One region of the Paracoccus sp. J39 genome, then DNA from elsewhere that is predicted to be linked to it. Evidence: riboswitches for the same ligand, from Rfam matches in the RefSeq annotation. Region 1 holds a riboswitch; each other region holds the start of a gene.
What was found. A riboswitch is a leader RNA that binds a small molecule or an ion and turns the genes downstream of it on or off. The one in region 1 is predicted to bind cobalamin.
Positions count from the first base shown of each region.

Region 2: it holds a riboswitch for cobalamin, as region 1 does, so the genes downstream of both, L632_RS0112055 (ABC transporter substrate-binding protein) here and L632_RS0119515 (CbtB domain-containing protein) in region 1, are expected to answer to the same signal.
Region 3: it holds a riboswitch for cobalamin, as region 1 does, so the genes downstream of both, L632_RS0112700 (TonB-dependent siderophore receptor) here and L632_RS0119515 (CbtB domain-containing protein) in region 1, are expected to answer to the same signal.

Region 1 is NZ_JAEN01000029.1:22,519-24,776, forward strand. It holds gene L632_RS0119510 (CbtA family protein) at 1-606, opposite strand, end outside; gene L632_RS0119515 (CbtB domain-containing protein) at 608-784, opposite strand; cobalamin riboswitch at 821-1,025, opposite strand; gene L632_RS0119520 (endonuclease/exonuclease/phosphatase family protein) at 1,165-2,217, opposite strand; gene leuD (3-isopropylmalate dehydratase small subunit) at 2,208-2,258, opposite strand, start outside.
Region 2 is NZ_JAEN01000011.1:25,481-27,738, forward strand. It holds gene folK (2-amino-4-hydroxy-6-hydroxymethyldihydropteridine diphosphokinase) at 1-261, opposite strand, end outside; gene L632_RS0112050 (NYN domain-containing protein) at 274-828, shown strand; cobalamin riboswitch at 977-1,169, shown strand; gene L632_RS0112055 (ABC transporter substrate-binding protein) at 1,317-2,258, shown strand, end outside.
Region 3 is NZ_JAEN01000011.1:132,848-135,105, forward strand. It holds gene L632_RS0112695 (hypothetical protein) at 148-345, opposite strand; cobalamin riboswitch at 870-1,084, shown strand; gene L632_RS0112700 (TonB-dependent siderophore receptor) at 1,219-2,258, shown strand, end outside.

The DNA of each region.
Region 1 (2,258 bases):
CCCCAGCGCGCGGCCGGCGAATTCGGCCGAAAGCTCGGGCGGGACCGGGCCGGCATAGCTGTCGGGCTGCGGCGCGCCGATCAGATGCGGCGCCAGGATCAGCACGATTGCCACGCCCCAGGCCGGCCAGCCCCTGCCGAAGGCGATCAGCCACAGAGCAAGCCCGGTGGCCAGTGCCGTGCCCAGCCACCAGATGGCGCGGATCTGCACATCGGCGGCGGCGACGCCCGGCACCTCGGGGGCAAGGCCGAAGGCGGGGGCGAGCTGCATGGTCAGGTAGCCGGCAAGACCCCAAAGCAGCCCCCGCCGCGCCGTGACCGCATTGCCCTGCGATTCGGCAACCGCCATCAGCGCCACCAGCATCAGCCCGTAGCCGGCATAGACCAGCATGGTGAACAGCACCGAAAGCATGTTGCGGGTCCATTCGAAGGGGCCGAGATCCTGATGCGCGCTGACGGATTCGGCGCCGAAATGCGCCAGCTGCCCGGATTCGTAAAGCTCGGCATGCAGCAGCACCGGCTGCACGAACCAAAGCTGCAACAGGGCGGCAATCAGCCCCGTTGCAGCGCCAGCGATCAATCCGCTGGTCAGAATGCGCGAGAACATGTCAGTGGCAGGGGAAGCCGGTGGCGTGACGCACGTCATGTGCGGCGTCATGCAGGGTTTCGGCCTGCACCAGCCCGGACATGAAGATCAGCCCGAAGCCGATGGCGAAGGCGGCGATGGCGGGAAACAGCACCGAGGCGCGGCTGGCCCCCGCGGCGGTCATGGGTTTTGCGGTCATCTGCGACCCTTTCCTTATGTCGTCCAACCCGACGACGTTGCGGTTTTGCGCATCGGCAGGTCTCCTGGCTTGCGGGTCACGGCAGACGCCCGCCTTCCCGGCCGGTTGGCCAGTGGCATGATGGGCGTCCGCTCTCCGCTTACAGTCGCGGGGGCGGCTGCGGATTTGGCCCCGGATGCCCCGGGCCGCACCGCATTCCCTTTTGGCCCCGGAAAGGGGCACCGATACACGCATATGTTACCTGCGCCGCCGCCGCGGCGGCAAGCGGAATCGAGGACCGGGCGGCGGGCCGGCGGGCGGCGCTGTCGCATGGGTATTTGGAGAACGAAGAAGATGCCCGAGGGATCGCGCGGGGATCGAGGCAGGCGGGCTTGTCCGGATCACGGGGCCGGCGGCCAGTCCAGATCGACCCAGACCAGCCGGTGCGCGGAAGCGGCCAGGGCGGCCTCGGCCAGCGGGCCCTCGGCCGGCCAGAACACGCCCGCGTCCAGCACCGTGAGGCCCTTGGCCGGCAGGACGTAATCGACGCGCAGGTTGCCGGGCGGCTTGTCGTCGGGCCAGTCGCCGGTATCCAGCGCCGGATCGCCCTTGTGGCGGTCGTTCACGCCGCCCTTTGCTGCCGCCCCGCCGGCGCTACGGGGCCGGGGGTCGGTGACATGCGCCATGATCCGGGCCAGCGCCTCGGGCCGGCCCTCGCTGTCCATGGGGTCGAGATTGAGGTTGCCGGCCAGCACGAAAGGGCCGCCCGGCAGGTGGTGCAGCCAGAAGGCCAGCTCGTCATGGTTGCGCCGGCCGTTCAGGTCCTCGGGCCCATCGAAGACCGGCGGCGTCGCGGACATGGCGAGCAGGTGGAGCGGGTTGCCCCTCACCGTCACGACCGCGTCCCAATGCGCGGTCGAGGACAGCCGGCGGATCGCCGCCACCTTCTCGGGCAGCGGCGGCATCAGGTGGCCGGGCAGGTCGCGCCACAGGGCGCCGGTGTAATCCGTGACCGGCCCGATGGGATGGCGCGACAGGATCGCCATGCCGCCCTGGCCCGAGAATCTGCCATAGCCCTCCGCGTCGTCCGCCGTGCCCAGCCGCCCGTCGGCGTTCAGGTCCAGCCCGGTCGCCATGCCGGAATTCGGTCGCGCCGCGAAACGGTGCGGATAGTCCAGCCCGGCCCGGGCCAGCCTTGCGGCAAAGGCGTCCAGCGCCCGGCCGTCCAGATCCCAGTCGAAATCGGTCAGCAGCAGGATGTCGGGCCGGGTCTCGGCCAGCACGGCGACGACCGCGGCGACCTGCGCATCCTCGCGACCGAGGTCGCGCAACAAAAGCCCCGGCCCGTCGCGCGACAGGTCGGGGCTGTAGGTGGCGATCCGCAAGGGCTCGGCATGGGCGGCAAGGCCAAGGACGGCCAGCAGGACCGCCCCGGCAAGCGCCCTTACACCCAAGGCCGGCTCTGGGCCATCTGCGCCTCGAACGTGTCGATGGC
Region 2 (2,258 bases), on a different contig from region 1:
GTGCAGCTCGCGCAGGAGTTGATCGGGCGGCAGCGCGCAGGAAAGTGAAACCGCAGCGTTCACATAATCGGGACCGGAACCGGCCGGCACCGCCGGGGTGGACCAGAATCGGCTGACGGCAAGCGGCACAACCGCAGGTAATTTCAAAAGCTTATCCAGCGCGAAACGCAAGCTGTCCGATGGGATACCTGCCGAACTAGGCAGGTTTGCACCCAGCGCCACCAGGACTAAGTTCGCCTTCTGACTTTGGTAAAGAGACATCTTGGGGGAATCGTGTTTTACAAGGATGATCGGCTGGCGTTGTTCATCGACGGGTCGAATCTTTATGCTGCCGCGAAGGCGCTTGGCTTCGATATCGACTACAAGCTCTTGCGGCAGGAATTCGAGCGGCGCGGCAAGCTGATCCGCGCCTATTACTATACGGCCCTGCTGGAGAACGAGGATTACTCACCGATCCGTCCGCTGGTCGACTGGCTGCATTACAACGGCTATTCCATGGTGACGAAACCCGCGCGTGAATATACCGACGCTCTGGGCCGCCGCAAGGTCAAGGGCAACATGGATGTCGAGCTGGTCATCAACGCCATGGAGCTGGCGCCGCGGCTGGACCATGCGGTGCTGTTCTCGGGCGACGGCGATTTCCGGCCGCTGGTCGAGGCGCTGCAGCGCCAGGGCGTGCGGGTCTCGGTGGTCTCGACCATGCGCAGCCAGCCGCCGATGATCGCCGACGAGTTGCGCCGCCAGGCCGACAATTTCATCGAACTGGACGCGCTGCGCGACATCATCGGTCGCCCGCCCCGCGAAAGCGCCCCGCAGCAGGACGCCTGAACCCCCGGCGCCGCCGAAGACCCCGTCCCGGCGGGCCGGCGCCTTTCCCTTCCCCCGCCGCGGCGGGCCAAGGGTCTTTCTTTCCCCGATCATCCACCGCTTCCTGACAGGCTTGGCCATATCCGGCTTGCCAGGCGGCCGCGTTTCGGCGATACGCCCCCTTGCCGGTCCCGAAAGGGCCAAGAGGGAATCCGCGGCGCATCCCTGCGCCAACCGGAACTGCCCCCGCAACTGTAGGCGGCGAGCCGCGTCCGATCACGTCACTGGGTCCTCGACCCGGGAAGGCCAGGACAGGCAGAGACCCGCCAGTCAGGAGACCTGCCGGCGCCTTGACGTTCACACCGGGCGGGGTTGTCCGGGGAGGGTGAGATGACGACAGCCAGACGCGGTCCCATGCCGCCTGCCCCGCCTTGCGGGCAGGACGCGGTCCGCCAAGCCCAACGTTGCGCCGCCTCCGGCCCCTGGTCCCAACCAGATGGAGACGGAGCATGTTCCTGCGTTCGGGCCTGATCGGCCTTTCCCTGTCCCTTGCCGCATTCGCCGCCCATGCCGGCGCGACCGGCTATCCGCTGACGGTCGAGAACTGCGGCCAGACGCTGGAATTCGACGCCGCGCCGGCCTCGGCGGTAAGCGTCGGCCAGGCCGCGACCGAGGTGCTTTACGCGCTCGGCCTCGGCGACAAGGTCGCCGGCACCTCGGTCTGGTTCAGCGAGGTGCTGCCGCAGTTCCGGGACATCGACGCCAAGGTCGCACGGCTGGCCGACAACGATCCCAGCTTCGAAAGCGTGGTGGCCAAGAAGCCGGGGCTGGTCGCGGTGCAATATGAATGGCATGTCGGCCCGCAGGGCATCGTCGCCACCCGCGAGCAGTTCCACGAGCTCGGCATCCCGACCTATGTCATGCCGGCCGATTGCGTCGGCAAGGACAACACGGTCGGGCTTGACGGCACGCGGCTGGCGATGTTCTCGACCGCGAGCCTCTACCAGGGCATCGAGGAACTGGCGGCGATCTTCGACGTGCAGGACCGGGGCGCCGCGCTGGTCGCAGACCTGAAGGCGCGCGAGGAGACGGCCGAGGCCGAGGCCAGGGCGCTGGGGCTCAAGGACGGATCGGCGGTGTTCTGGTTCTCCTCGGCCGAGATGGACATCGATCCCTATGTCGCCGGCCGCAAGGGTGCGCCGGGCTACATGATGGAGACGCTGGGATTGCGGAACATCGTGGAATCGGACGAGGAATGGCCGACCGTCGGCTGGGAGACCATCGCCAGGGCCAATCCCACGGTGATCGTGGTGGCCCGGATGGACCGCCGCCGCTTCGAGGCCGACGACGTCGAGAAGAAGCTCGCCTTCCTGAAATCTGACCCGGTGGCCAGCCAGATGGACGCGGTGAAGGCCGGCCGCATCGTCGTCATGGATGCCGGCGCCATGGAC
Region 3 (2,258 bases), on a different contig from region 1:
GCGTCACGCCCATCCCCACCTTCAGCCAGCGAATCTGACCGACGCCGCCGATCCGGCCTGCCGTGCCGAGATGGACGGGGCCGGGTGCACGACCCCGAAACGCCAAAGGCAGCCCGGAGGCTGCCTTGCAGCGTCGGTGGCGACGCTTCACTCGGCCGCGAAGCTGGTGGCGAACTGTCCGCACCAGTCGTTCGACTTGACGACCGGCCAATAGCCCCTGGTATCCGCATCCTTCTGGGTGACCGGCGGGTTGGCGCGGCACAGGCCGGAATCCGAAAGCGTGCTGGCGGAGTTGGCGACGTGATCCTCATAGAACGCGCAGGCGTTGCAAGCGGTCTTTGCCATGTTTGTTTCTCCTGGCTGGCTGGCTGGGTCCTGTGGTGGCTGGCTGGCTTTCCGCTGGCTGGCGACCTTGAGCCGGATATAGAGAGGGATTCGCGGAAGGTCAATAAATAATCTAGCAAAAACATATAGTTGACAGAATTCCTCGGTGACATTTTCCTGATGCGAACTGTCGGGTTCGGATTTTGCGTCCCGTGGAAAACGCTCAGGAATGGACGGCGCGCCCGTGCCATCCGCGGCCGGCGCCCCGGCCGCGCCCTCCGGCGGTGGCGAGGTTCTCGGGCCGGCGCGGAACCCGCGGCGGCTTCCCGATTCCGGCCCCCTTTTCCGGCAGGCGGCGCCTTCCCGCGCCGCAGGCGGGCGGGTTCCGCCGGTTCCATCCCGCAGCAGGCAGAGGGGCACCGATCCCTCCGGCACCAAAGCGTCCTTGCCCCCGCGGCGCGCTTCAGCGGCCGGTTCCACCCGGCGGATTGTCGCGGCCGCGCGGCGGCACCGGATTGGCGCTTGACAGCCCGCGGCGCCCTGCGGCAATGCAAGGCCGCTACGGTTCCGGCGCCATGCCGGATGAAAAGGGAACACCGGTGCGCCCGCCGGCCGCAAGACGGCCAGGGCAAGGCCGGGGCTGCCCCCGCAACTGTATGCGGTGAGCGAAGGCCGCAGGCGCCACTGGGCAACCCCCGGGAAGGCCGGCCCGAGCAACGATCCGCAAGCCAGGAGACCTGCCGCAGCGATCACCCATTTCCGGCGCGGGGCGCGCCCGGGAAGCGGCCGTTCCGCAGAGGTGACAGTCGCCGTCCCGCGGCCGGGCTGTCGGGCCTGTCCGCAGGGCAGTTCTGCAAATCGCGGGGCCGGGCCCCGTGCTGGAAAGGCTTTGGAATGTTCAGAACCCCGGTCTCCCTGCTGGCCGCCGCCGCCCTGCTCCTTCCGGCCGCCGCCACGGGCCAGGAGAGCCAGGCGCCCGTCATGCTCGACCCCGTGATCCTGTCGGGCGGCCTGTCGCCGGTCGCCGAAAGCGCCTATGGCCGCGCCCACAGCATCCTGACCGCCGGGGATCTGCAAGAGCGCGGCTTCGTCACCGTCCAGGACGCGCTGCGCGACCTGCCCGGCCTGGCCGTGACCTCGACCGGCGAGACCCTGACCAAGGTCCGCATCCGCGGCGGCGAAGCCAATCACGTGCTGGTGCTGATCGACGGGGTCGAGGCCAATGCCCCCGGCAGCGGCGACTATGTGTTCGGCGGCCTGCTGACCGAGGATGTCGAGCGCATCGAGGTGCTGCGCGGCCCGCAATCGACGATCTACGGCGCCAATGCCGCCGCCGGGGTGATCGCGATCACCACCCGCCGCGCCTCGGCCCCGGGGCTGAGCTATGGCGGTGGGGTCGAGATCGGCGGTCAGGGCACCCGCGCCGCCAGCGCCCATCTTCGCGCCATGGGCGCGCGCGGCCAGATCAGCCTCTCGGCCGCGACGCGCCATACCGATGGCGAGGACGCCTCGCGCACGCCGGGCGGCGATACCGAGTTCAACGAGCGCGACAGCCTGACCCTCGGCGGCTCCTACGACATCAGCGAGGCGGTGACCGCCGGCTTCACCCTGCGGCGCAGCTGGCAGGAATACGGCTATGACGAATCGGTGTCCTTCGTCGCCTCGCCCGACGAATACCTGCGGGACGAGCCATGGACCGCCCACCGGGACGAGACTTACGGCTCGCTCTGGCTCGAAGCCGAGGCGCTGGGGGGTCGGCTGCTGAACCGCTTCGCCCTTTCGGGCAGCAACCAGGCCACCGCGCATTTCTACGACGGCCGGCCGGATTACGACGACGCCTCGCGGCTGCGGGATCTCAGATATACCGGCACATGGGCGCTTGATGGCGGCGATGCCCGCAACTCGGCGCAGAAGCTGAACGTCGCGCTGCAGAA